One region of the Salinicola sp. JS01 genome, then DNA from elsewhere that is predicted to be linked to it. Evidence: predicted binding sites of a transcription regulator. Region 1 holds the regulator's gene; the other holds the start of a gene.
What was found. Region 1 encodes PhoB, which activates phosphate uptake and scavenging genes when phosphate is short. Its sites were predicted from a motif close to TGTCATANNNNTGTCANA; they were not measured.
Positions count from the first base shown of each region.

Region 2: QO259_RS14280 (PhoX family protein) is a predicted target of PhoB. The motif match lies at 10,522-10,539, and genes of this name have one in related genera.

Region 1 covers NZ_CP127244.1:4,001,106-4,015,589, reverse strand. The annotation lists gene QO259_RS18345 (ZIP family metal transporter) at 1-536, shown strand, start outside; gene QO259_RS18340 (superoxide dismutase) at 983-1,594, shown strand; gene QO259_RS18335 (siderophore-interacting protein) at 1,791-2,849, shown strand; gene QO259_RS18330 (M23 family metallopeptidase) at 2,875-3,744, opposite strand; gene QO259_RS18325 (methyl-accepting chemotaxis protein) at 4,053-5,738, opposite strand; gene phoR (phosphate regulon sensor histidine kinase PhoR) at 6,097-7,446, opposite strand; gene phoB (phosphate regulon transcriptional regulator PhoB) at 7,455-8,144, opposite strand; gene ubiA (4-hydroxybenzoate octaprenyltransferase) at 8,343-9,236, opposite strand; gene QO259_RS18305 (amino acid permease) at 9,501-11,015, shown strand; gene QO259_RS18300 (glutamine synthetase family protein) at 11,052-12,431, shown strand; gene QO259_RS18295 (aldehyde dehydrogenase family protein) at 12,482-13,867, shown strand; gene QO259_RS18290 (iron-containing alcohol dehydrogenase) at 13,899-14,484, shown strand, end outside.
Region 2 covers NZ_CP127244.1:3,124,490-3,138,973, forward strand. The annotation lists gene QO259_RS14240 (ubiquinone biosynthesis accessory factor UbiJ) at 1-597, shown strand, start outside; gene ubiB (ubiquinone biosynthesis regulatory protein kinase UbiB) at 594-2,216, shown strand; gene QO259_RS14250 (phosphoribosyl-ATP diphosphatase) at 2,280-2,621, shown strand; gene tatA (Sec-independent protein translocase subunit TatA) at 2,679-2,948, shown strand; gene tatB (Sec-independent protein translocase protein TatB) at 2,955-3,461, shown strand; gene tatC (twin-arginine translocase subunit TatC) at 3,458-4,237, shown strand; gene hemB (porphobilinogen synthase) at 4,523-5,530, shown strand; gene ppk1 (polyphosphate kinase 1) at 5,583-7,790, shown strand; gene QO259_RS14280 (PhoX family protein) at 8,183-10,252, opposite strand; gene QO259_RS14285 (bifunctional UDP-sugar hydrolase/5'-nucleotidase) at 10,660-12,411, shown strand; gene QO259_RS14290 (hypothetical protein) at 12,408-12,914, shown strand; gene gspD (type II secretion system secretin GspD) at 12,911-14,484, shown strand, end outside.

The DNA of each region.
Region 1 (14,484 bases):
GCATGACCCTGGGCGGAGTCACCATCCTGGCGATCGAGCGCCTGCTGCCCCACGAGCACTTCGCCCTGGGCAAGCAGAGTGGGGCCGATGCGCTGCAGATTCGGCGTATCTGGCTGTTCGTGCTCGCCATCACCATCCACAACTTCCCCGAGGGGGTGGCGGTGGGTGTGGGCTACGGCACCGGCGACGTCTCCGCCGGGCTGGCGCTGACGCTGGGGATCGGCATCCAGAATCTGCCCGAGGGGCTGATCGTGGCGCTGGGCTTGATCGCCATCGGCTATTCACGCGGCATGGCGCTGCTGGCGGCACTGATCAGCGGTCTGGTGGAGCCGGTCGGCGGTATCGTCGGCGCGCTGGCGGTCAATCTGGCCTCGGCGCTGCTACCGGTGGGGCTGGCCTTTGCTGCCGGTGCCATGCTGTTCGTGATCAGCCACGAGGTGATTCCCGAGTCGCACCGCAAGGGCCACGAGAGCTTCGCCACCGCCGGCGTGCTGCTGGGGTTCATGCTGATGTTCGTGTTCACCCAGGTGCTGTGAGCGGCGTCTGGCAGCGCGGCGGGGCGGTCATGCACGTGCCCGACACGCAGGCCCGGAAAAAAACCCGCCCACGGGGTTGAAAGCGCCCCTGGGGCACGCCATGTAGGTGGTGTAAGACGACATTTTTGCCAAGTCGCTCCGCGTCGGGCGGCTTTGTAAAAGGCACTGAAGATCAGCAGGTTAGCGTCAAAAAGGCAGGGCGCCAGACGGTGCCGATCGGTTTGACACCGCCGCGCGCTGCTCACTATGGAAGCGCTGAATAAATCGCCGAACGAGATGAAGGGCAAGGCGCCCGGAACGCAGAAAGCGAGACATAACATTGGGTTAGGCGAGCTTTCGAGTACCGCGTAACGCAGCCACTCGCTCGTGCAGGCATTTATGTAGTGATTCCACTATTGTTATTCACCCGCGAGGCGCCCGTGCCTCTTGAGAAAGGGAGTTTGATCATGGCTCATAGCTTACCGTCACTGCCGTACGCCTACGACGCGCTGGAACCCAAGATCGATGCGATGACGATGGAGATCCACCACTCCCGTCACCATCAGACCTACGTCAACAACCTGAATGCCGCGCTGGAAGGCACCGGGCTGGAAGACGTGCCGGTCGACAAACTGATGGCCGACATCGACAAGGTGCCGCAGGACAAGCGCCAGGCGGTCATCAACAACGGCGGCGGCCACGCCAACCACTCGCTGTTCTGGACCGTGATGTCCAAAGATGGCGGCGGTGCCCCGACCGGCAAGGTCGCCGAGGCGATCGACAGCGAACTCGGCGGCTACGAGAACTTCAAAGAGGAGTTCAAGAAGGCGGCCACCGGTCGTTTCGGTAGCGGCTGGGCGTGGCTGGTGGTGACCCCGGAGAAGAAGCTCAAGGTCATCAACACCCTCAACCAGGACAGCCCGCTGATGGACGGCCTGACGCCGATCCTGGGTCTGGACGTGTGGGAGCACGCCTACTACCTGAAGTATCAGAACAAGCGCCCGGACTACATCGCGGCCTTCTTCGACGTCATCAACTGGGATGAGGTCAACCGCCGCTACGCCGAAGCGACTGCCTGATCGGCTCACCGCGCCCGGCACGCAGCCGGGCTACGTGACCCTGCCATGCCCCCGCCTCGACGGGGGCATGCTGCGTCTGGGGCCTGTATCCCGACACGCCATGTCTGCTAGGCTGTCGCTCGATGCTGGCGCTCGCCGGCCCGCCTTGTGACGCCTCCTCGCGTTTCCCGCGCCATCCCGCTGACGGTTCGACATCATGACTGCACTTCGCTGCGATGCCACACTGACGCTTACTGATGTAAATAATTTTCAATCGCGCCTGAGAGCCTTTCTGGATGAGTACGATGTCGGCTATCGCAGTGAAGGTGCCAGCATCGTGGTCGAGCTGCCCGGCGGCGAGGCGAGCTTCACCGCTATCCGGGTCGGCCTGCGCCTGGCGGCGTGTGCCGCCACCCGCGACGGCCTGGAGACGCTGCGCAGCGTGATCGAGCACTATGCGACGCTGTTCGCCGGCGACAACGCCGTGCCATTGCACTGGCATGGCGATGTCGTTGCCGCGCCGACCTTCGCCAACTTCCGCGAGATGCGCGTGGTCAAGAGCGAGGCGCTGTCGCCGAGCATGCGCCGGCTGACCCTGGCCGGTGAGGACCTGGCGCGCTTCGACCACGACGAGGAGTGGCACGTGCGCCTGCACTTTCCGCCGCCGGGGCTGGCGCGGCCGCAGTGGCCGCGACCGACGGAGGAGGGCGCCACGCTGTGGCCGCCGGAAGAGGTGCGCGCGGCGATCCGCTACTACACCATCCGGCGCCTGGATCGCGAGCGCGGCGAGGTCGAGATCGACTTCCTGCTGCATGCGGCGCCGGGGCCGGGCGGTGACTTCGCCCGCCGCGCCCGGCCCGGCGATCTCTGCGGTATGGCCGGGCCCTACGGGCGCGGTGTCGCCAGCGCTGCGCACTATCTGCTGGCGGGGGACGAAACCGCGCTGCCGGCGATCTCACGCCTGCTCGAGACGCTGCCGGCCGCGGCGCGCATCGAGGCGTGGCTGGAGGTCGAGTCGCCGGCGGATCGGCTCACGCTGCCGGCTCACCCCGGCGCGCATTTGCACTGGTGCTATCGCTGCCAGGGCCACGCCCCCAGCGAACAGCTCGCCAGCGCGGTGGTCGCGGCGCTGCCGACGGCGGACAGTGACCGCTTCGTGTGGTTCGCCGGCGAGGCCGAGGTCAGCCAGCGCCTGCGCAAGCGCTTGAAGCAGGAGTTCGCCCTGGCCAAGGGGCAGCATCTGATCACGGGTTATTGGAAGCGCGAGGCGGGTTGAGCGGTGGGCTGTCGGCTCACCACGCCTAGCGCGTGCGCTCGAGCACCAGCAGCGGATCGATACGCGTATCGAACCAGTTCATGCCCCAATGCAGGTGCGGCCCGGTGGCCCGACCGGTGGCACCCACCGCGCCGATCACCTCGCCCTGGTCGACGTGCTGGCCCACCGCGACGTCGATCCGCGACAGATGCAGGAAGTTGGAGCTGATGCCGTAGCCGTGGTCGAGCAGCACGGTGCCGCCGGTGAGGTAGAGGTCGTCGGCGAAGGTGATCACGCCGCTGGCCGGCGCCTTTACCGGGGTGCCGGTGGCGGCGGCGATATCCATGCCCGAGTGGGCCGAGCCGGGGGTGCCGTTGTAGACCCGCTGATTGCCGAAGCGCCCGCTGATGCGCCCCTTCACCGGCCAGATGAAGGCCTCGGCGAAGCCGACCCGATCGTCGTCACGCTGGCGCTGGGCGCTCACCGCGGCCTGCTCGCGGGCGATGCGGGCGGCGATCTTGGGCGGCGGCGAGACCGTCTTCGGCGGCACGCCATCGATACGTTCGATCGGCCAGTCGCGCGGGGTGATCGCCACCGACGCCTGCTGCTGTCGGCCATCCGGGGTGACGATCTCGATCGACTGCGCGCCCTGGGCGTCGCGGCCGACGCCGAACACCACAGTACCGTAGCCGGTGACCCGCAGCGTGTGCCCCGCCACCCGTACCTGGCTGCCCGGCGGCACCCGCCCGATCACCACCGAGCCCTGTTCGACGCTGGCGGGGAAGGTGATCGCGACCGGTGCCGCCACGCCAGCGGCGGCCCACAGCCATAGCGTCGCGGCCAGGAGCAGGGCGCTTGCAGCGCGATACGGGTGGCGTCCAGTGGGGCGAGATCGCAGGCGGGTGATCGGCAGCATGGGTACGGCGCTCCGGCAGAGAGAAAGGCGCCCATCTTAACCTGTCGTTGCTGCAGGTCTGGAGCGCCTGTTGTAGCCGGTAAACGAAGTGGGCCGGTGGCAGGACGTCGCGAGGACGCTGTAAACCCCTCCCTGGGCGCTAACTTTGCCATCCCTGGCAAAGGACCCTCGCTTTGCTCTGCCACCGGCGCCCATTGTCGGAGGGTTAGGAAATTAGCGCTTGAGTCGTGATGGCGTCGGCTGGAGGGGGCAAAGAGAGCGGGGCCGGCATGCCGGCCCCGCGGGTGTGGGAGTGCGCTGTGTGGCGCTTAGAACGACTCCCAGTCGTCCTCGGTGGTGGCCATGGCCGGCCGGCGGGTCGCGCTCAGACGGGTGGCTGGCGCTACCACCTGGGGCGCTGCCACCTGGGGCGCTGGCGTCGACACCTGGGGTGCGGACGTGGCCGTCGCCATCGGGCGCGACTCGGCCCCGGCGATGCGGAAGCCGGCCAGGGCCTGCTCCAGGCGCTGGACCTGTTCGTTGAGACTGGCCGCGGCGCTGCTCGCCTGCTGCACCAGCGAGGCATTCTGCTGGGTGACCTGATCCATCTGCACCACGGCTTCGTTGACCTGGTCGATGCCGTTGGACTGCTCGGCGGAGGCGACCGAGATCTCCTCGATCAGATCGGTCATGCGCGAGACCGACTCGACCACCCGACCGATGGTCTCGCCGGCCTCGGCGACGATCCTCGACCCCGCTTCGATCTTGCGGTTGGAGGCATCGATCAGCTCGCGGATCTGACGCGAGGCGTCGGCGCTGCGGCTGGCCAGCGTGCGTACCTCGTTGGCGACCACGGCGAAGCCGCGCCCCTGCTCGCCGGCGCGGGCCGCTTCCACCGAGGCGTTGAGGGCGAGGATATTGGTCTGGAAGGCGATCGAGTCGATCACCTCGACGATGTCGGTCACCTGGCGCGAGCTGTCGGTGATGCCTTGCATGGTGGAGACGACCTGATCCATCATCGCCCCGCCTTCGCTGGCGGTGCTGCGCGCCTGGCCGGCGAGGCCATTGGCCTGGCGCGCGTTCTCGGCGTTCTGACGTACGGTCTGGGTCAACTGCTCCATGCTCGAGGCGGTCTCGCCGATCGAGGCGGCCTGCTGGTCGGTACGTGCCGCCAGGTCCTGGTTGCCGCTGTGAATCTGCCCCACGCCCACGGTGATGGTGGTGGAGGCCTGACGCACGCCGCCCAGGGCCTCGGCCAGATGCACGCGCATACCCTCGATGGCGTGCAGCAGGCTATGGCGGTCATTGGGCTTGAGCGTCAGCGCCCGGGTCAGGTCGCCCTCGGCGATGCCCTGCACCGCGTTACGCGCGTGGCGTGGGTCGCCGCCCAGATCACCCAGCACGCTGCGGATGATCCACGCCATCACCAGGGTGATCGCGATGCCGATCGTGCCGGCGATCAGACTCATCTTGAGCACCCCCATCCAGAACGCGTGCTGGATGTCGCTGACATAGACGTTGGCGGCGAGATACCAGTCCCAGGCGGGGACATGGCGCACGTAGTTGATGCGCGAGACGTCCTCGCCGTCGGCGTTGGTCGAGGTGTATTCCAGGGTGCCGTCGTCGGGCGAGTCGGCCAGCGCTTTCAGCTCGCGATAGAAGTAGACGCCGTTGTCGTCACGGAAGTTGCTCATGTCGGTGCCGATCGCCCGCTTGGGGTGATAGACGAGGTGAATCTTGCCGTTGAAGGCGTAGACATAGCTGCCGTCGAGATCGAGCGCCGACAGATTGCGCCGGGCGAAGTCCTGCGCCGCTTCGACGCTGAACTCACCCTGGGCGGCGCGATCAGCGTAGCGCTGTACCAGCGTCTGGGCGCTGGCGACGAAGCTCTTGAGACTCTGGACCCGCTCGGCCATCAGGGTGTCGCGCTTTTCCAGGGCCATCCAGCCCACCAGCACCAGCATGCCGAACCACATCAATCCCACCGTGATCCAGAGTTTTTGCCGCATCGTCATCGCGAAAGCCGTCCTTATCCGAGGTATCTGCCGATTCATGTAGAGGAATGTATTACTAGTCCGCTCACTTTATCGGCAGCACCTACTTAAGATTTAGATAACAATCCGCTGCGCATCGCGCCGTTGCCATGGAAGCGTGCGCGACGAACCCGGTGCGATAAAAAGGGGCGATGGGAAAGGGTCGATGGAAAAAGGGTCGATGGAAAAAGGCCCGCTCAATCGTGAGCTGATGGAGAGTGGATCTAATGCTGAGACCAGTAAGAGCCAGAGGCCAGCGAGAGCCAGGGGACAGCTAGCGTAGGGCAGCCGTGCGTGAAAAGGCGGAAAGAGCCGGGCCGCGCAGTGCCGCCCGCGGCGTTCATGGCTGCGCCGAGATCGCCGGCGTGTTGCCTTCGTCGTTTGTGATCAGACGCGTGGCGGGGAAGACGCAGCGGAAGCGGGCGCCCATGCCGGGTCGGCTGACGATCTCCAACTGAGCATCGTGGCGCAGCAGCACGTGCTTGACGATGGCCAGCCCCAGGCCGGTACCGCCGGTGGCGGCGCTGCGCCCCTTGTCGACGCGGTAGAAGCGCTCGGTCAGGCGCGGGATGTGCACCGGGTCGAAGCCCTCGCCGTCGTCCTCCACCTCGATCGCGGCGCCATCGTGCCAGGGCTTCCAGCGCAGGGTGATACGGCTGCCTTCGGGGGTGTAGCGCACGGCGTTGAAGACTAGGTTGGAGACCGCGCTGCGAATCTCCTTGGTGTTGCCGAGCAGGCGATGAGGCTCGTCGACCTGCAGCGCGATCTGCTGGTGCCCCGCGCTCAGCCCGCGGGCGTCGTCGACGATGCTCTCGAGCAGGGCGCGCACATCGATGGCGTCGCGGTCGTCATTGGGGCTGTCGATCTCCAGGCGTGACAGCAGCAGCAGATCCTCGACCAGGTTCTGCATCCGCGTGGTCTGCGCCTGCATCTGCGAGAAACCGCGCTGCCAGCGGGTCGGCAGCTGATCGGCGTGGTCGGAGTAGGTCTCCAGATAGCCCGCCAGCACGGTCAGCGGGGTGCGCAGCTCGTGGGAGACATTGGCGACGAAGTCGCGGCGCATCATCTCCAGCTGGTGCAGCCGGGTCACGTCGCGCACCATCAGCAGGCGCTCGTCGTCGCCGAACAGGGTGATATGGAACTGCAGGGTGTGCGCGGCGTCGATCGGCGAGGGGATCATGAGCGGCTCGCGGTAGTCGCGGGCCTCGAAGTAGTCGATGAAGCGCGGATCGCGCAGCAGGTTGGTGATCGGCTGGCCGCGGTCGTGGTCGGGCTGCAGGCCGAGCATGTCGGAGGCGGCGCTGTTCCACCACTCCAGGTCGCCGCGCGGATCGAGCATCACCACGCTGTCGCGCATCGCCTCGCAGGAGTCCTGGATGCGCCGCAGGATATCGCGCAGCCGTTGCTGCATCTGGCTCTGCGCTTTCTGGTAGGTGTAGAGGCGGTCGAACAGATCGCCCCAGACGCCGGTACCGGGCGGCGGCGCCTCGCGCGGATGGCGCAGCAGCCACACATAGAGCAGGCGCACGTGGCGTAGATGCAGGAAGACGTAGAGCCCTAGCCCCGCGGCCAGCCCCCAGCCGAGGCCGGCAAACAGCGCGCCGAACAGCTCGCCCAGCAGCGTACCCATCGCGCCGAGCCCGAACAGCATGTAGCCAAGGCGCCACAGCTCGTTGATCCAGTAGCGCACGCTGCGACTTACTCCCTGATCGAAAAGCGGTAACCGGTGCCGCGCACCGTCTGGATCAGATGCTGGTGCTTCTCGCCCAGCGACTTGCGTAGCCGGCGGATATGCACGTCGACGGTGCGCTCCTCGACGTAGACGTTGCCACCCCAGACCTGATCGAGCAACTGGCTACGCGTGTAGGCGCGCTCCTGATGGGTCATGAAGAACTGCAGCAGGCGGTACTCGGTGGGGCCGATCTCCAGCGCGCTGCCGTGGGAGGTGACGCGATGGCTGGCGGGATCGAGCTTGAGCCCCTCGACCTCGACCGCCTCCTCGATGCCCGGTGGCGTGGCCCGGCGCAGCACGGCCTTGAGCCGGGCTACCAGCTCGCGCGGCGAGAACGGCTTGGTGATGTAGTCGTCGGCGCCTGCTTCGAGCCCCTGGACCTTGTTGTCCTCCTCGCCCTTGGCGGTGAGCAGGATGATCGGCATCTCGGCGGTGGCCTCCTCGCGCTTGAGGCGGCGCGCCAGCTCGATCCCGCTGGTGCCCGGCATCATCCAGTCGAGCAGCATCAGGTCCGGCTTGTGGTCCAGCGCCATGGCGTGGGCGCTCTGGGCGTTGTCCGCCTCCAGCACGCGGTAGTCGGCCATCTCCAGCGCCACCGCGATCATTTCGCGGATGGAGGGCTCGTCGTCAACGATGAGTACGGTCTTGGAGCTCATGACAGGCCTCGAGTGAGCCGCCGGAGGAGGCGCGCGTGCAGCGGACAACCTTCCGGCCGTGACAGAACGGTGACGATTACAGCGTGAAAATATGACAAATACGTGACATCGATGTCATCCCTCACATCTCGCATCGAGACCATCGACCCTGGCGGCGACCGCTGGGGGCGCGAAGAGGCGATCGATGAGGGCAGCGGCTCATATCACCGGCCACAGGCTCAGCACCACCCCGGCGAACAGTAAAAGCCCCGACCAGAAGTTGTTGAGAAAGGCCTGGAAGCAGGGGCCGCGCTCGCGCCCACGGATCAGCCACTGCTGATAGACGAAGGTCGCCGCCATCGCCGCCAGCCCCAGCCAGAAGAACCCGCCCAGCGCCAGGCGTGCCCCGATCCCGGCCAGCAGGCCCAGCGTGGCCAGTTGCAGCAGACCGATGATCAGCTTGTCGGCGCGGCCGAACAGGCGCGCGGTGGACTTGACCCCGATATTGATGTCGTCGTCGCGGTCGACCATGGCGTACTGAGTGTCATAGGCCACGGTCCAGGTCAGGTTGGCCAGCAGCAACAGCCACGCCTCCAGCGGCACGCTGCGGCTCACCGCCATGAACGCCATCGGGATGCTCCACGAGAACGCCAGCCCCAGCACCACCTGGGGCAGGTGGGTGTAGCGCTTCATGAACGGATAGAGCGCGGCCAGCGCCACGCCGACGAAGGAGAGCAGCACCGTGGGCAGATTGGTGAAGCAGACCAGCACGAAGGCCGCCGCCACCAGCACCGCGAACAGGGTCTTGGCCTCGTGTTCGCGGATGCGTCCGGTGGCCAGCGGGCGCTCCTTGGTGCGCTTGACGTGGCCGTCGATCTTGCGGTCGGCGTAGTCGTTGACCACGCAGCCGGCGGCGCGCATCAGATAAACGCCGAGCACGAAGATGATCAGGTTGGCGCGGTCCGGCAGGCCGTCGGCGGCGAGCCACAGCGCCCACAGCGTGGGCCACATCAGCAGCCAGGTGCCGATCGGCTTGTCGAGCCGGGTCAGGCGCAGGAAGTCGGGGATTCGCGCCAGGCCGCGGGGGCGTGGCGTGGGGTCGGCGGCGGACATCGAATTCTCCAGAACGGCGAGCGGGACGCGACTGGCTGGACCTTACACCACAACCCCGCCGGCAGCGAGGCGCGGCGATAGGCGTGGCAGTTGGCGCAGCGATAGCGTACGGGGCGTAGCGATAGATATTGCTTTTGTCACGCTGACGCGCTCAGACTCGAGGTGGGCGCGGTCAGCGGATGTCGGCGTCGCTCCTGGGTGTCGATAGACGCTGGCAGCACTGGGATCGCGGAACAGGGTGGCTCGATCCTTGGGAGTAGAACAATGACAAACCACGGTAAACCCGCCGTCGGCATCCACTACCAGCAGCAGGATGCCAGCTATTTCGACAAGCGCGGCCTGCGTCGCCACGCCGGGCCCTGGTCGCTCTGGGCCCTGGGTGTGGGCGCGGTGATCTCGGGCCACTACTCGGGCTGGAACCTGGGGCTCGCCTCGGGCGGCTGGGGCGGCATGGCGATCGCCACCGCGATCATCGCGGTGATGTACCTGGGCCTGACCTTCTGTATCGCCGAGATGTCGCCGGCCCTGCCGCACACCGGTGCGGCCTACTCCTTCGCGCGCTCATCCATGGGGCCCTGGGGCGGTTTCGTCACCGGCCTGTGCGAGAACGTCGAGTACGTGCTCACGCCGGCGGTGATCGTGTTCTTCATCGGCTCTTATCTGGGCAGCATCTTCGAGACGCCGGCGGCGTTCCAGCCGCTGTGGTGGCTGCTGGGCTATCTGCTGTTCGTCGGCCTCAACATCGTCGGGGTCGAGCTGTCGTTCAGGGTGACGCTGGCGGTGACCCTGCTGGCGCTGGCGGTGCTGGTGGTGTTCTGGTTCAGCGCCGTCACCCATCTCGACTTCTCGACCTGGGCGCTGAACATCGCCCCCGGCGGCGGTGAGCTCGAAGGCGGCCACGGACCGCTGCTGCCGATGGGTATCGGTGGGGCGCTAGCGGCGATGCCGTTCGCGGTGTGGCTGTTCCTGGCCATCGAGCAGTTGCCGCTGGCCGCCGAGGAGTCGGTCGACCCGCGGCGTGACATGCCGCGCGGCATCCTGCTCGGCATCACCACCCTGATCGTCTCCGCGACCCTGATCCTGGTGCTCAACCCCGCGGTGGTAGGCGTTGGTAGCTACGCCCTGAGCCAGTCCGGTGAGCCGTTGCTGGATGGTTTCCAGGCGATCTTCGGCGCCGGCACCGCCAAATTCCTCGCGCTGCTGGCGCTGGTCGGGCTGATCGCCAGTTTCCATACCATCATTTTTGCCCAGGGTCGCCAGATCTACTCGCTCTCCCGCGCCGGCTACTTTCCTACCTTCCTCTCGGTGACCCACGGTACGCGCAAGACGCCGTACGTGGCGATGATCGGCGGCGCGCTGGTGGGCATGACCATCATGCTGATCTGCTTCTTCGGCCTCGGCACCCAGGAGGGTTCGGCGGTGATCGGGGGCACGCTGCTCAACATGGCGGTCTTCGGCGCCATGTGCTCCTACATCGCCCAGGCGCTCTCCTTCATTCTGTTGCGTCGCCATCACGCCCATATCGAGCGCCCCTACCGCAGCCCCTTCGGGATTCCCGGCGCCGTGGCGACCCTCGTCATCGCGCTGATGACGATCTACTTCCAGCTCAGCGACAGCACCTATCGGATCGGCGTGATCGGCGTCGCCCTGTGGCTGGCGGTGGGTATCGGCTACTTCGCCTGCGTCGGGCGGCATCGTCTGATCCTGTCACCGGAGGAGGAGTTCGCCATGCAGCGAGGCGAGCAGGCCGAGGCGGGCGACGACGGCCGCGCGGTGTGATCCCGATCTCCCTGACACTGTGAGTGAGGAAAGGCCATGAGTGATCACCAAGCCAGAAGCGTGCGCACCGCCGCCCAGGCGCGCGAACTCGTCGAGGCGCGCGGGCTGAGCCACGTCAAGGTCGGCATGTTCGACATCGACGGCGTGATGCGCGGCAAGTACATGCAGCGCGACAAGTTCTTCGCCGCGCTGGAGAAGGGGTTTGCCTTCTGCGACGTGGTGCTGGGCTGGGACAGCAAGGACGAGCTCTACGACAACGTCGCCTTCACCGGCTGGCATACCGGCTATCCGGATGCGCCGCTGCGGATCGTCCCCGAGAGCTGCCGCGAGGTGCCGTTCGAGGGCGACATGCTGCTGTTTTTGGCCGAGTTCGAGGGCGATGCCGGCCAGCTCTGCCCGCGCGGGCTGCTCAGGCGCGTGATCGCCCGTGCCGAGGCGCTGGGGTTCGCTGTCTTCGGCTCGCTGGAGTACGAGTTCTTCCTGTTCCAGGAGACCCCGGAGTCGATTCGCGAGAAGGGCTATCGTGACCTCAAGCCGCTGACGCCGGACATGATGGGCTACTCGATGCTGCGCAGCTCGGTGCATGGCGAGCTCTACCACGACCTGCTGGCACTGGCGGAGACCATGGACTTCCCCATCGAGGGGCTGCACACCGAGACCGGCCCCGGCGTGCTCGAGGCGGCGATCGGCGTCGACGATGCCCTGAACGCCGGCGACAAGGGGGCCTTGTTCAAGACCTTCACCAAGGTGTGGGCGCAGCGGCGCGGGCTGATGGCGACCTTCATGGCCAAGTGGTCGCCGGACTATCCCGGTCAGAGCGGGCATATCCATCTCTCGCTGCGCCATCGCGACGGCGACCGTTCGGCTTTCTTCGATGCCGACGCGCCCCATGGCATGAGCCAGCTCCAGCGCCACTTCGTCGCCGGCCAGCAGCGTTTGATGCCGGAGCTGCTGGCGATGCTTGCGCCGACGATCAACAGCTATACCCGGCTGGTTCCCGGCTTCTGGGCGCCCACCGATGCCACCTGGGGGGTCGAGAACCGCACCTGTGCGCTGCGCGTGATCCCCGGCTCACAGACGTCCCAGCGGGTCGAGTATCGCCTCGGCAGCGCCGACGCCAACCCCTATCTGGCCCTGGCTGCCGCGATCGGTTCCGGGCTCTACGGCATCGAGCAGGGGCTCGAGCCGGAGGCGCCGGTCACCGGCAATGCCTACGAACTCGAACACCCGGCGTCGCTGGCGTTGCCGCGCACGCTGTGGGATGCCGCCAGCCGCCTGCGCGGCTCGGATGCCGCCCGCGAGCTGTTCGGCGACGCCTTCGTCGAGCACTTCGCCGCCACCCGCGAGTGGGAGGAGCGCCAGTTCCGTCGCCATATCACCGATTGGGAGTTGGCGCGTTACTTCGAGATTATTTGAGCCCCCCGGGCACGGCCGGGATAACGACACTTTCTGGGTGGGAGCAGCGCATGGCACGACAACACACGATTTCCCCCGTGGATGGCGGGGTCTATGTCGAACGCGAGCTGGCCGAGAAGGCGCAGATCGAAGCCTGCGTCGCCGACGCCGTGGCGGCGCAGCGGGCATGGCGCGAGACGCCGCTGGCCGAGCGCGCGCGGCTGTGTACGGCGATGGTCGATGCCTTCGTCGCGCGGCGCGATAAACTGGCCGAGGAGCTGACCTGGCAGATGGGGCGGCCGATCGCCGCCGCGGGTGGCGAGATCGGCGGCTTCGAGGAGCGCGCTCGCGGCATGATCGCCCTCGCCGAGTCGGCCCTGGCGCCGATCCGGCTGGCCGACAAGCCCGGCTTCACCCGCTATATCACCCGCGAGCCGCTGGGTGTATCGCTGATCGTGGCGCCGTGGAACTTCCCCTTCATGACCGCCGTCAATGCGGTGGTGCCGGCGATCATGGCCGGCAATACGGTGATCCTCAAACACTCGGCGCAGACGCCGCTGTGCGCCGAGCGTATCCATGAAGCCTTCCAGGCCGCCGGACTGCCCGAAGGGGTGTTTCAGTTCCTGCATCTGGCGCATGCCGATACCGAGGCGCTGATCCGCGACTCCCGCATCGCTCACGTCTCCTTCACCGGGTCGGTGGCCGGCGGCGAGATGGTCGAGCGCAATGCCGCCGGGCGCTTTATCGCCACCGGGCTCGAACTGGGCGGCAAGGACCCGGCCTATATCCGCGCCGACGTCGACCTCGATGCCGCCGTGCCGGCGGTGATGGATGGTGCCTTCTTCAACTCGGGGCAGAGCTGCTGCGGCATCGAGCGCATCTATGTCCACCGCGACATTGCCGAGGCCTTCGTCGAGCGCGCGGTGGCCTGGGTACGCGAGCTCAGGCTGGGCAACCCCACCGACCCGCAGACCACGCTGGGGCCGCTGGTACGGCCGGCAGCGGCCGACTTCGTGCGCGGCCAGATCGAGGCCGCGGTCGCCGCCGGCGCCAAGGCGTGGATCGACCCCGCTGACTATCCGCTGTCGGTGCCGGGCAGCGCCTATCTGGCGCCCCAGGTGCTCACCCAGGTGACCCACGATATGGCGGTGATGCGTGAGGAGAGCTTCGGCCCGGTGGTGGGCATCATGACGGTGGCCGATGACGACGAGGCGGTGGCGCTGATGAATGACAGCGCGTTCGGCCTCACCGCCGCCGTGTTCACCCGCGATCTGGCCGTGGGCGAGGCGCTGGCCAAACGCCTGGACGCGGGCACCGTGTTCACCAATCGCTGCGACTATCTCGACCCGGAACTGGCCTGGACCGGGATCAAGCAGTCCGGGCGCGGCTGCTCGCTGTCGCAGGTCGGCTACGAGACGCTGACGCGGCCGAAATCCTTCCACCTGAAGCACGCCTGAACCGCGCCGACCGCCCTACAGGAGATCCGTCATGAGTGACTTCGATCGCGCACGCTATAGCGCGAACTGGAACTACCCCACGCCCATCCGCATCGGCGCCGGGCGCGCCGAGGAGCTACCCGACGCCTGCCAGGCGCTGGGCATGCGCGCGCCGCTGTTGATCACCGACCCCGGGCTGGCGGCGCTGCCGATGGTCGAGCAGGCACTCACGCGCTGCCGCGAGGCGGGGCTGGCGGTCGACGTATTCAGTCAGATTCAGGGCAACCCCACCGGGGCCAACGTCGCGGCCGGCGTGGCCGCTTTCCGCGCCGGTGACCACGACGGCGTGATCGCCTTCGGCGGCGGTTCGGGGCTGGACGCGGCCAAGGCGGTGGCGCTGATGGCGCGCCAGCCCGAGTCGCTGTCGCTGTGGGCGCTGGAGGATCGCGGCGACAACTGGCGCCAGGCGGATGCCGACGCCGTGCTGCCGGTGGTGGCGGTGCCGACCACCGCCGGCACCGGCTCCGAGGTCGGGCGCGCCTCGGTGATCACCGACGAGCAGGCCCAGGTCAAGCGCATCATCTTCCACCCGCGCATGCTGCCCGGCGCGGTGATCCTCGACCCGCTGCTGACCCGTG
Region 2 (14,484 bases), 880 kb from region 1:
CGTCTGCTGGCGCGGGATCCGGCAACGCCTGCGCGCCTGCGCGCCCTCGACGGCCGCAGCCTGCGCCTGGTGAGCGCCACCCCGCCACTGGCGCTGCGGGTGAGCTTCACCGACACCGGCATACGCCTCTCCCGTGTCAGCGACTGGCAGCAGCACGACGACCTGGTGATCGGCGTCGACCGTCGCGTGCTCGAGCGCTGGGTCGCCGGCGACTCGCTGGAACGCCTGCTGTTCAACGGCGATCTCGACGTCAGCGGCGATACCGGCATGCTGGCGCCGCTGCAGGCGCTGCTGCTCGATCTCGATCTTGACTGGGAGGGCGCGCTGGCCCAGGCCCTCGGCGCCACGCCGGCCCACGGCCTGGCCCGCGCGCTCGGCTACCTGACCCGCCAGGCGCGGGCCAGCGCCGGCGAGTGGCGGCAGGACTGGCGCGAGTATCTGTTCGAGGAAGCGCGGCTGATGGCCGGGCAGGATCAGCTCGAGGTTGCGCGTGATGCCCTGAGCGCACTGCGCCTGCGCGTCGACCGGCTCTCGGCACGGGTCACCCGTCTCGAGCGCGCGCACACGGCCAGTGCCGCACAGGAGCCGCGCCCATGAGTCTGCGGCTTTTGCGTATCGCCTGGACCGTCTCACGCTACCGTCTCGATACCCTGGTGCCCCAGGAGCGCCTGCCGCCGGTGCTGCGCTGGCTGTGGCGCTTCGCTCCGGCGCGGCTCATCCCCACCGGCAGCCACACCCGCGGCGAGCGGCTGCGGCTGGCGCTGGAGTCGTTGGGGCCGATCTTCGTCAAGTTCGGCCAGATGCTCTCGACCCGGCGCGATCTGCTGCCGCCGGACATCGCCGACGAGCTCAAGCGGCTGCAGGACCAGGTGCCGCCGTTCCCCGGCGAGACCGCCCGCGCCATGGTCGAGAAGGAGCTGGGCAAGCCGGTCGCCGAGGCCTTTGCCAGCTTCGACACCGAGCCCATGGCCTCGGCCTCGATCGCCCAGGTGCATGCTGCCGAGCTGCACAGCGGCGAGCGCGTGGTGGTCAAGATCATCCGTCCGGGTATCGAGCGCACCATGCGCGAGGACATCGGCCTGCTCTATACCTTCGCTCGGCTGCTGCGCCGGGTGCCGGAGGCGCGCCGTCTGCGCCCGGTCGAGGTGGTCGAGGACTACGAAGCGACGCTGTTCGATGAGCTCGATCTCAACAAGGAGGCGGCCAACACCTCGCAGCTCAAGCGCAACTTCCAGAGCTCGCCGCTGCTCTACGTGCCCAGCATCTACTGGTCGCTGACCCATCGCCAGGTGATGGTGCAGGAGCGCATCGAGGGCATTCCGGTGGCCGACGTGGAGGCGCTCAAGGCCCAGGGCACCGATCTCAAGAAGCTCGCCGAGCGCGGCGTGGAGATCTTCTTCACCCAGGTGTTCCGCGACAACTTCTTCCACGCCGACATGCACCCCGGCAATATCTTCGTCTCCCGCGAGAACCCCACCGAGCCGCGCTATATCGCCATCGACTGCGGCATCGTCGGCAGTCTCACGCGGGAAGACCAGGACTACCTGGCGCGCAACCTGCTGGCCTTCTTCCGTCAGGACTACTACGAGGTGGCGGTGCTGCACATCGAGTCCGGCTGGGTCGGCGAAGGTACCCGGGCCAACGAGTTCGCCTCGGCGATCCGTGCGGTGTGCGAGCCGATCCTGGAGAAGCCGCTCAAGGACATCTCCTTCGGCCAGGTGCTGCTGGGCCTGTTCCAGACCGCGCGGCGTTTCCACATGGAGGTGCAGCCGCAGCTGGTGCTGCTGCAGAAGACCCTGCTCAATATCGAAGGGCTGGGGCGCCAGCTCTATCCGGATCTCGATCTGTGGAGCACCGCGCGCCCCTACCTCGAGCGCTGGATGCGCGAGCGTGCCGGGCCCAAGGGCTTCTGGGAGACGCTCAAGAAACACGCCCCGGAGCTGGCCCATCAGTTGCCGGAGCTGCCGGTGCTGGCGCACCAGGCGCTCTCCGAGCGCGACGAGCAGCGCCGCCAGCGGCGCCAGCAGACCGCCGCGCTGAGTGGCCTGCAGCAGCGCTTCGAACGCGCCAGCGCGCGCGCCCGACGGCTGCGCCTGGGGCTCTTGCTGCTGGTGCTGGCGCTGGGCTGGCAGCCAATGCTTGGCTGGGCCGAACAGCAGCCGTGGCCGGTGGTGGTCGCCGCCGTGCTGGGGGTGGCGCTGCTCGCCTGGCGCTGAGCGCGGGCCGCCCACGGCGGCCGCGCCTGCGAACCGCTTATTCAGACTCAGGATTGTCATCTCATGAGTGATACTCTCGAACGATTGGCCGCCGTGCTCGCCGAGCGCCGTGACGCCGACCCGCAAAGCTCCTACGTCGCACAGCTTCATCACCGGGGTCTCAACAAGATCCTGGAGAAGGTGGGCGAAGAGGCCACCGAGACGCTGCTTGCCGCCAAGGACGTCAAGGCCGATGATGAGCAGAGTCGGCAGGCACTCGTCGGTGAAGTCGCCGATCTGTGGTTCCACAGTCTGGTCATGCTCTCGCATCTGGAGGTCGACCATCGTGCCGTGCTCGACGAGCTGGCTCGACGCTTCGGCGTCTCCGGCCTGGACGAGAAGGCGGCGCGGCAGCCAAGCCGGTAAGCTCTATCAAGCATCAATCGTGTAAGCGCCTCGGCGCACGCCTCAAGGAGTAAGGTTATGTTGGGTGGTATCAGTATCTGGCAGCTGCTGATCGTGCTCGGGATCATCATCTTGATCTTCGGCACCAAGAAACTGCGCAACGTCGGCAGCGATCTGGGCGGCGCGGTGAAGGGGTTCAAGAAAGCGATGCACGACGAGGACGACAAGGAGAAGGCGGACAGCACCTCTCAGCAGCGCATCGACCACTCCCAGCAGGCGTCCCAGGACAGCCGCTTCGATAGCGACGAGATCAAGTCGGGCGCCGACGACAAGGCCGAGCGCAAGTAAGCGGCGATGTTCGATATCGGCTTTTTCGAACTGCTGCTGATCGGCATCGTCGGCCTGCTGGTGCTGGGGCCGGAGCGCCTGCCGATTGCCGCCCGCACCGCCGGGCTGTGGATCGGCCGCATACGCCGCAGCGTCGCCAACATGCAGCGCGAGATCACCTCCCAACTGGAGGCGGAAGAGCTGCGCCAGAAACTCGCCGAGCAGCAGCGCAAGCTCGACGAAGGGGTCGGCCGGGTCAGGCAGGAGCTCGAGCAGGGCCAGCGCCAGCTCGACGAGGGTGTGGGCCGGGCTCGCCACGCGGTCGAGAAGACCCTCGGCCCCGACGCAGCTCACCGCAGCAGCGACGAAGCCCGCCCCGGCACGGCACGTGCCACAGCGACCGATTCGACGCCGGCCGACGCCGCGATGCCCTCGGCCGATTCGCCGAGACCCGCCGATCCCTCGCCGCCAGCTGCGGACGAACCGCACGCGCCGGCGAGCGGTACCGAGGACAAGGATTCGAGTAGCCGATGAGTGATGCCTCACGCCCACCGGAGGAAGAGCAGCCGCAGGCCCCGCTGATCGAGCATCTCATCGAACTGCGCTCGCGCCTGATGAAGGCGGTGATCGTGGTGATCGCCATCTTCGCCGTGCTCTATGCCTTCTCCAACGATATCTACCGCTTCGTCGCCGAGCCGCTGATCGCGCTGCTGCCGGCGGGCTCGCGCATGATCGCCACCGAGGTGACCTCGCCGTTCCTGGCCCCGTTCAAGCTCACCATGGTGGTCTCGATCTTCGCCGCCGTGCCGGTGATCCTCTATCAGGCCTGGGCCTTCATCGCCCCGGGGCTCTACCGCCACGAAAAGGCGATCGCCTTTCCGCTGCTGGCATCGAGTATCGTGCTGTTCTATTGCGGCGCGGCCTTCGCCTACTACGTGGTATTTCCGCTGCTGTTCAGCTTCTTCGTCCACACCGGCCCGCAGGACGTGCAGGTGATGACGGACATCAACGCCTATCTCAATTTCGTGCTGAAGATGTTCTTCGCCTTCGGCGTGGCGTTCGAGATCCCCATCGCCACCTTCCTGCTGATCTGGACCGGCATCACCGACGTCAAGAGCCTGACCAAGAAGCGCCCCTACGTGATCCTGATCTGCTTCGTCGTCGGCATGCTGTTGACCCCGCCCGACGTCATCTCGCAGAGCCTGCTGGCGGTGCCGATGTGGCTGCTGTTCGAAGTCGGCATCGTGTTCGCACGCCTGGTACGCCGGCGCCGCGCCCACGTCGACGCAGACGCAGACGCAGACGCCTAGCGCCGACCTGGCGATCCGATCACCGCGCGGGACTCGATGGCCGTGGCCGATGAGTCCCGCGCGGCCGTTCTCTCCGTTTACTTCTCTCCACCCCGTTCTCTCCGGTTCATTCTCTCCGCCCGGTTCTCTCCGCCCGGTTCTCTCCGCCCTGTCCGGCACAGGGTTGTTATACTGGGCAGACCCCATGATGCTCATGTCATCGTTTTGTCATTCGACGCTGATAGCGTTGCCTTCGGCGTCGCGGGGCGGTGTCACACCCGTCTCGTCGCTTCTGTGGAGATTCTCATGCGTCATTCTCTGTCCCGTCAGTACCCCGCCACCCGGATGCGTCGACTGCGCAAGCGTGAGTTCTCTCGCCGCCTGGCGCGGGAGTCTGCACTGACCACGGACGACCTGATCCTGCCGGTTTTCGTGCTCGACGGCGAGAATCGCCGCGAGGCGGTCCCTTCGATGCCCGGCGTCGAGCGGCTGTCGATCGACGAGCTGCTGCGCGAAACCGAAGAGCTGGTGGCGTTGGGGATTCCGGCGATCGATCTGTTTCCGTTCACCCCGCCGGAGAAGAAGAGCGCCGACGGGGCCGAGGCGTGGAACCCGGACGGGGTCATCCAGCGCGCCATCCGCGCGCTGCGCGAGCGCTTCCCCGAGCTCGGCATCATCACCGACGTGGCGCTCGACCCCTACACCACCCACGGCCAGGACGGCATTCCCGACGAGCACGGCTACCTGCAGAACGATCGCACCATCGAGGCGCTGATCAAGCAGGCGCTGTCGCACGCCGAGGCGGGCGCCGACGTGATCTCGCCGTCCGACATGATGGATGGCCGCATCGGTGAGATTCGCGCCACCTTCGAGCGCGAAGGGCTCCACGAGACCCAGATCATGGCCTACTCGGCCAAGTACGCGTCGAAGTACTACGGCCCGTTCCGCGACGCCATCGGCTCCAGCGGCAATCTGGGTAAAGCCGACAAGTTCAGCTACCAGATGGACCCGGCCAACACCAACGAGGCGCTCCACGAGACCGCCCTCGACATCCAGGAGGGTGCCGACATGGTGATGGTCAAGCCGGGCATGCCCTATCTGGACGTGGTCCAGCGGGTCAAGGAATCGTTCGGCGTGCCGACATTCGTGTATCAGGTGAGCGGCGAATACGCGATGCACATGGCCGCCTTCGAGAAGGGCTGGCTCGACGCCGACAGCGTGATCCTGGAGTCGCTCACCTGCTTCAAGCGGGCCGGTGCCGACGGCATTCTCACCTATTTCGCCAAGCGCGCAGCGCAACTACTCAACGCCTGACCACCGCGGGCGCGTCCGCCCGGGTGCGGGACATCATTGTGGAGAGCAGTCGATGACGGACACCCAGGACACGCCCGGCCCAGGTCGAGAACTCGCCAGCCCCGCCGGGCTGGTCGACGACGGCAGTTCGCCGCCCCTGCGGGTCAACCGCACCCGCAAGGGCATCCATGCCAAGGCGACCCCCTCGCCACAGGCGGACCTGAGCGACCCCACGCTCTATTTCAACCGCGAGCTGTCGCACCTGCAGTTCAATATCCGCGTGCTCGAGCAGTCGCTGGACCCCTCGCATCCGCTGCTCAACCGGCTGATGTTCCTGCTGATCTTCTCCTCCAATCTGGACGAGTTCTTCGAGATCCGGGTCGCCGGCCTCAAGCACCAGCTGGCGCTGGCCAACGAAGAGGTGGGCGCCGACGGCCTGCCCCCGGCGCGCACGCTGGAAGAGATCTCGCGCATCGCCCACGAGCAGGTCGACCGCCAGTACCATATTCTCAACGACGCCCTGGTGCCGGCGCTGGAGGAGCAGAACATCCGCTTCCGCCGCCGTTCACAGTGGACGCCGGCCCAGGCGGCCTGGGTCGCCGACTACTTCGAGGAGGAGATCGCGCCGGTGATCAGCCCGATCGGGCTGGACCCCTCGCACCCCTTCCCGCGGCTGGTCAACAAGAGCCTCAACTTCATCGTCGAACTCGACGGTACCGACGCCTTCGGCCGCGAGGGGGGGCTTGCGATCCTGCCCGCGCCGCGCTCGCTGCCGCGCCTGATCCGCCTGCCCGAAGCGCTGTGCGAGGCGGGCTTCACCGACTATGTGTTCCTGTCGTCGATGATCCACGCCCATGCCCATGAGGTGTTCCCGGGCATGGAGGTGGAGGGCTGCTATCAGTTCCGCCTGACCCGCAACGCCGATCTCTCGGTCGATCCGGAAGAGGTCTCGGACCTGGCCTCGGCGCTGCGCGGCGAGCTCTTGGCGCGGCGCTACGGCAGCGGCGTGCGCCTGGAGGTGGCCGACAACTGCCCGGACAACCTGATCGACTTCCTGCTCAAGCAGTTCGAGCTCGGCGAGGCGGATCTCTATCGGGTCAACGGGCCGGTCAACCTGACCCGGCTGATGTCGGTGCTGGATGACGTCCAGCGCCCCGACCTGCGCTACCGCTCCTTCACCCCGGGGCTGCCCAAGCAGGTGCGTGGCGACGTCAATCTGTTCTCGATGATCAGCCAGGGCGATATCCTGCTGCACCACCCGTTCCAGTCGTTCACCCCGGTCGAGGAGCTGCTGCGCCAGGCCGCCCGCGACAGCGACGTGATGGCGATCAAGCAGACGCTCTACCGCACCGGCGCCGACTCCTCGATCGTCAGCGCCCTGGTAGAAGCGGCGCGTGGCGGCAAGGAAGTGACCGTGGTGATCGAGCTGCGGGCACGCTTCGACGAGGCCGACAACCTGGCGCTGGCCTCGCGCCTGCAGGAGGCCGGCGCCATCGTCATCTACGGGGTGATGGCCTACAAGACCCACGCCAAGATGATGCATATCGTGCGCCGCGAGAAGGGTGAGCTGCGCCACTACGCCCACCTCGGCACCGGCAACTACCATGCCAAGACCGCCAAGCTCTACACCGACTACAGCCTGATGACCGCCAACGAGGCGCTCTGCGAGGACGTCCACCGCGTCTTCCAGCAGCTCTCCGGCATGGGCAAGCCGCGCAAGATCAATACCCTGCTGCACGCGCCCTTCACCCTCCACGACACCCTGGTGGCGATGATCGAGCGCGAGGCCAAGCTGGCCGAGAGCGGCAAGAAGGCGCGCCTGGTGATCAAGTGCAACGCCATCACCGAGCCCAAGCTGATCCGCGCGCTCTACCGCGCCTCCCAGGCCGGCGTGCGCTGCGATCTGATCATCCGCGGCATGTGCTGCCTGCGCCCCGGCGTGCCGGGCATCTCCGAGAACATCAACGTGCGCTCGATCATCGGCCGCTTCCTCGAACACACCCGGGTCTACTACTTCAGCAACGACGGTGCCCACGAGGTGTGGTGCTCCAGCGCCGACGCCATGGAGCGCAACATGTTCCACCGCGTCGAGACCTGTTTCCCGCTGCTCGACAAGAAGGTCGCCCAGCAGGTGCGCAAGGATCTCGACACCTACCTGCTCGACAACTGCCAGAGCTGGGTGCTCGACAGCGAGGGCCAGTACCACCTGCAGGATAGCGGTGACGCCGAGCCGATCAGCGCCCAGGAAACCCTGCTCTACGCTTACGCCAGCCAGGCTTGAAGCGCCGGTCGCCGCGCCCGCCGGCGCGGCGACCGGCCTGCCACAACGCGTCCGCCAGCCCGACACTCGGCAAGCCTGTCACAGCCGATAGCCGAAGTCGGCTTATCCGGCGCCAGGGGGCGGGGTTGGCAATGGGCGCTCAGCCCGCTCCCGGTCCAGCACCATCGATATCGCCGTCTCGACCGCTCGTCGGATCGCCACGTCTGTGTCATCAGGTGTGTGTTCTCGCGCCGCCGTTCCTCTCCGCTGCTGCTCGCGTCGCGAGCACTCAGATCCCGCCTACCCGAACCATCGGGTCACGATGAATGCGCGCTCTGAACGAAAAAGGGCCGCGCTGCGCGCGGCCCAAAGCTTGTGTGACGAGTTGGTTTACGTGACGAGATAGCCGCGGATCAGACCGCGATCTCGCCACCATCACGCTTGCGGATCACCACGGTGGCGGCACGCGCGCGCACGCTGCCCGACTCCGGAATGGCGACCGTGGCATCCTGCACGTTGGCGTCAGGATCGGCCGGCCAGTTGCCCGGGTGCTGGATGTTGATGAACAGCGAGGTCTTGTCCGGCGTGGCGAAGATACCGGTCACCTCGCAGCCATTGGGGCCGACGGCGAAGCGCTTGAGCTGGGCCTGGTCCGCGGCATCGATCACCGCCTTGTCCCCCGGGCCGCGGCTGACATTGCCCGGCACCACCGCCAGCACCTGGTCGTTGGTGTAGTCGGTGACGTTGTCGTAGCCGTTGTCGGTCTCGATCCACAGAATGCCGCGGCCGTCGCCGCGATCGTCGTACCACAGGCCATCGGGGCTGGCGAACTGGTTGAGCTCGGTGAGACCCGAGAAGTTGTCGGGATCGTTCTCGGCGGCGCCGAACACGAACACTTCCCACTCGAAATCGGTGGCTGCCGGTGAAGGCTCGCGCCAGCGAATGACCTGACCGCCCTCGTTGTCGGGCCGCGGGTTGGCGGCGTTGACCGGGGCCGTGGCGTAGCCCGCGCCCAGCGCCTCGATGTCGCTGCCACCATCGGTGTAGGTGGCGGCGGTGCCTTCGGCGGTACGCTTGGAGTTGTTGGTCAGGGTCATGTAGACCTCGCCCGAGGAGGGGTCGACGGTACCCCACTCGGGACGGTCCATCGGCGTCGCGCCCATGAAGTCGGCGGCGTCGCAGGTATTGATGATGACCCCGGCGAGATCGCGCTCGTTGGCCAGATTGAGCGCCTGCCACAGCGGCCGGCCGTTCTGGGTGGTGGCGTCCGGGGTCAGCGGCAACCAGTCGCCGCTGCCATCGGCGTTGAAGCGCGCCACGTAGAGGGTGCCCTCGTCGAGGTACTTGGAGCCGATCGCCAGGCGGTCGTAGTCCTGGCCCGGGCGATTGGCGTCCTGGGGGTCCCACTTGGCCTTGGAGACGAACTTGTAGATGTACTCGTTGCGCGAATCGTGGCCGGAGTAGAACACCACCGGTTCGCCCTCGATCACTTTGCCCGGCCAGCAGCCCTCGTGGCGGAAGCGTCCGATATGGGTACGCTTGAGCGCGGCGGTCTCGGTGCCCACGCTGGCGGTGTTGCCGTAGGGGTCGATCTCCACCACGTAACCGAAGGTGCGCGGCTCGTTGCGGTAGTCGCCGGCAGCGGAAGCCGCGCTCGGGGTAGCATCGAAGCGCGCGAACTCTCCGTTGGTGCCGCCCTGGGCGGTCTCCCAGCCGTAGCGGCCGCGGCCCTCGGGCAGACCCAGGCGCTCGTCGTCAGGATAACGGTCGCTCGACTTGGTGAAGACCTCGGGCCAGTTCTCCTCACAGGTGAGGTAGGTGCCCCAGGGGGTGTAGCCGTTGGCGCAGTTGTTGTTGGTGCCGCGGGTGCGGGTGCCGTTGGTGGAGTAGGCGGTGACCACGTAGTCGCTGCCGCGCACCGGGCCGGCGAGTTCGATCGGCGTGGCCGAGGTGATACGACGGTTGTAGCGCGAGCCGCGCTCTTCACGCCACTGGCCGTTGGCATCGAGCATCAGCTTGACCAGGGTCACGCCGTGGGCGTTGATCTCGGTGCGCACCTCGTCGGCCGGGCGCGCGCCTTTATCGGCATTGGTCGGGCCGCCCTGAGGGGCCCACAGCGCGCCCTGATCGATGTACTCGTTGTTGAGCGCCATGATGAATTCGCGCGAGGCGCTCTCTTCGCTCAGCGCGAAGTTGTGCATGCCGTCGTGGTTCATGCCCACGCTGGCCGCCTGGTAGTCGGGCGTCACGCTGCGGTCCGCGGACCAGGCGCCGACGCTGTTGTCGAGCGGTGTCCCCCAGGGGATCACCACTTGGGCGACATAGCCTTCGGGCACCACCACCCCATTGGTGCGCGAACCGCGAATCGAGGCGAACGCCAGCGCCAGCGGCGTGGCTTCTGAAGAGCCGCCGCCGGCGCTGCCGTTGTCGTTGCTATCGTCGCTGCTGCAACCGGCCAGACCGAAGCCCCCGAGCAGGCCCATGGCGGCCAGCCCAGCGCCCCCTGCATGATGCCTCGACGCGAGACACGGCGGGAGAGTACCGACGAGAACGGCTCGTTGGTGCTCTGGTTGAGAACGCGATGATCCTCGATTTCCTTGCTCATGGGGTGTCCCCTCTCTGTGAGTGATCCACTAATGACGGTCGACTGATGCCATGGCGCCCGAGCCGGCGATGCGCGCCGCCGGCCACTTGGCGTCCCGGTGAATGCGGTCACCGGGCTGCGTTACCCGGAGGCAACTTAGAGCAGCAACGTGACAACCCCATGACGACTTGGCGGCAGCGCCGCGCCCGCTGCGCGGTCACGAAACCGTCATCTCCCAGTCATTAGGATGCCGAGTCCGGCGGCGGCGAAGACCGTGCGCCGCGTTGGATCATTCGCGGGAGCCCCATGACCGATCCCCTCTCTATCAATGCTCCGGCCATCGACGCCCCGGCCATCAATGCCCCAGCCATTGAAGCTCCGGCCACCGGTGGCCGGCGACCCGACCCGGCCCGCCGCCGCTTGATCGGCGCCCTACTGGGCGCGGGGCTCGGCACCAGCATGGGTGGCGTGCTGAGCGGCTGCGCCACGCCGCTGACAGGCGCCGCACGCGCACCGGCCCCGGGACGCCAGGTCGAGCTGCTCTATGTCGCCGATACCCTGGAGTGTCTCGGCCCCACGCGGATCGTCGCCCCCGCCACCTATCTCGGCCCGGCGGAGCTGCTCGGCGCCGCCCCCTGGGCCACCGCGGACGGCGTGACCACGCTGGTCGGCAGCGCTGGCGCCGCATGGGCCGACCTCTATACCCCACGCAGCGCCGCGCGGCGCCATACCGCCGGCTATGGCGGCCTGGCCGCCCAGCTCGCGCGGCTGCGGCGTGAACTCGGCGCCGAGCGCACCCTGACCCTGGAGAACGGCCAGTGCTGGAGCGGCAGCGGCCTGGGGCATCTCGCCAACGGCAGCGCCGGCGTCGCCTCCAGCCGTCTGCTGGCCAGCGATGCCCGGGTCAGCAGCGACGAGCGCGTGCTCTGGCCGCAGCGTGCCCCGGCGCTCTACCGCGACTACGCGCGCCCGGTGCTGGGCAATCTGGCCGCGCCGCCCGCCGGCGTCAGCACCGCGACCCGCTTCGAGCGCGACGGCGTGCAGGTGGCGGTGGTCGGCGCCAGCGACCCCAACGCCCTGGATGAAACCCGCCCGCTCGATCGGTGGTACCAGGCTCTGGCCGAGAGCGTGGCCAAGGCCGCCGAAGGCGCCGATCTGGTGGTGTTATTGGCCGATACCGGCAGCGCCACCGCACGCTGGCTGGCCGGACGGCTGCCGCGAGTCGATCTGGTGCTGGCGGCCCGCGGTCAGGATTTCTGGCCCGCGCTGATCGCGGTGGACAACCCCCACGGCGCCCCGGTGCCGCTGTGTCTGCCCGGCAGCCACGCCAGCGGCTTCTTCCATCTCAGTTGCCGCAGCACCCGTAGCGGCTGGCAGATCCACGCCGAGTTCCAGCGCAACGACGTCACCCCGGACGCCGCGGCTGGCGAGCTGCAGGCGCGCTTCGACGCCCTGCGCGCGCCCTACGCCGGCTGGCTCGACCGCCCGCTGGGCAGCGCCCCCGGCTGGCTGTGGCGACGCGACAGTGTCGGCGGCAGTTGGGACGGTCTGATCGCCGCCGCCCTCAGCGCGGATAGCGACGCCACCCGCGCGCTGCTCCCGGGGCTGCGCCACGATACCCTGCTGGCCCCCGACGAAACGATCACCCGCGACCATCTGTGGCGCCTGAGCGGCGGCCATCCGGCGCGGGTCGTCGATCTCACGCCGGACCCCGACGCGCTGAAGCGCCTGCTCGAACGCGCGCTGGACAGCAGTCTGGGCCTGCCGCTGATTCTCAATGACAGCCGCGACCTGCCACGCCTCTCGGCGACCCGTTGGACGCTCGACTACGGCGCCGCCGCGGGAGAACGTGCGCATCTCGGGGCGCTGCCGGCGGGGCTCACCTGGCGCAGCTTCAGCGCCCGCCCCCAGGCCGGCGGCGAACCGCTGTGGCAGCGCCTGGAGCGCTATCTCGGCGACCACGGCGGCACCCCGCCGGCTCCCACGCCGCCGAGCGTCGAGGCGCGCTACGTCGAGGGTCATCCCGGCTGGCATCCGCAGGCGCGCCTGAGCGTATGACGCCCCCGGCCTGGCTGAGCGCCCCGGCACGGTGGCTGGCGCTATGTCTGCTGGCGTGGCTGGCGGCCCAGGCATTGAGCGGCACGGCGCGACTGCTGGCGCCTGCCGACCCTGTCGCGGCATCGACATCCTTCATTCTCGACCCCGCGGCGCTGCCGCCAGTACCCGCCGCCTGGCAGTCGCGGGCCATCGCAGCGGACCGGCGCATCCCGCTCACCGACCTGCCCTATCAGGTGGTCGGCCGGGCGCTGAGTCAGGGCGCGAACTCGCTGGTGGTGCTGGCGACCCCCGACGGCCAGCGCGCGCTGATGCCGGGGGATCGCATCGCCCCGGGCATCAGCTTGGCGCGTATCGATGGCGAGGGCGTGGTGCTCTCGCGCGGCGGGCGCCTGGAACGCCTGGCCTGGCCGGAGCCTGACAGCGCGCCCCGCGGCGCCATCGTCCGCGTCGAGCCGGGCACACCGGCCGCCGTTTCATCCACGCTTTCGGAGTCATCCCCATGAGGCCTCTGCCGTATCGACTGGTGTTCACGCTGCTGCTGGCCCTGCTGCTCCCGACCCCGGCGCTGGCCCAGTCACAGACCCAGCCTCAGACGCCCACGGATGACACCAGCGCCACGGCGGCGGACGCCACGCCGCGCTACGACGTGGACTTCCAGGAGACCAGCCTGCGCGAATTCATCGACAGCGTGGGGCGGATCACCGGCCACGCCTTCATCGTCGACCCGCGGGTACAGGGCAACATCTCCTTGACCAGCCAGCGCCGACTGAGCGCCGACGAGCTTTACCGCCTGTTCCAGAACGAATTGCAGATCAACGGCTACGCCACGGTGCCGCTCGCCGACGGCCAGGTGCGCATCGTGCCGGCCCAGGCCTCGCGCACCCAGCCGCTGCCGCTCGGCGACAATGCCCAGGGGGCCAATGTCGCCACCAGCGTGATCGCCACGCGCAACCTCGACGCCGCCACCCTGGCCGGCGTGCTTCAACCGCTGGTCGACAGCCAGGTGGGGACGGTCACGCCGTGGCCGGAGAGCCACCTGGTGGTGGTCACCGACTGGCGCGACAATCTCCGCCGGCTGACCCAGCTGGCCGAGCGCCTGGACCGCCAGCGCGATCTCCAGGCCGCGGTACTGCCGCTCGAGCACGCCACCGCCGACGAGCTCGCCGGCACCCTGGATACGCTGATGCAGCGCGAGGGTGGCGGTCAGGTGAAGGTGGTGGCCAACCCCCGCGCCAACGCCCTGGTGGCCTACGGCGACCCCGCCGGGCTGGCCCGGGTGCGCCAGCTCGCCGCCTCGCTGGACAAGCCCCAGGCCGAGGCCCAGCAGCGCAACACCCGGGTGATCTATCTGGACAACGTCAGCGCCGAATCGGTGGTCTCGGTCCTCGGCGGGCTGACCGGCGAACGCCCGCAGAACGCGGGCAGCACCGATCCGCGCAGTCAGGTGCAGCAACTGCTGCAGCGCGCCGGCGGTGGTGGCGGAGGTGGTGGTGCCCTGCAGGGCGGCAGCCTCGCCAGCACCGGCACGGGCAGCGGCGGCAGCGGGCTGCCCGCGCTACCGGACGCCACCAGCCGCAACGCCGCGCTCGCCGGCACCCTTGGCAGCGGCGACGACGCGGTCGGCTTCGCCGTCCATCCCTCAACCAACGCCCTGGTACTGATCGGCCCGCCGGCGCGGCTCGACGCCTACGCCAGCATCATCAAGAAGCTCGATATCCGCCGCGCCCAGGTGGCGGTGGAGGCGATCATCGCCGAGATCACCGAATCCCGCGCCAAGCGCCTGGGCGTGCAGTGGCTGTTCGGCGATCTCTCCGGCAGCGGCACCGTGCCGGTGGGCGGGTTCAACTACGCCGCCGACGGCCAGCCGGGGATCAACGCCATCGCCGGCGCCGCCGCGCGCAACGACACCAGCCAGCTGGCGCAGCTGCTCGGCAGCATCACCGGGGTCAGCGCCGGCGTCGGCCGGGTCAGCGACAGCGGCGTGAGCTTCGCCGCCCTGCTCGGCGCGCTGCAGAGCGACAGCGAGACCAATCTGCTGTCGACGCCCTCGCTGACCACCCTCGACAACGCCCA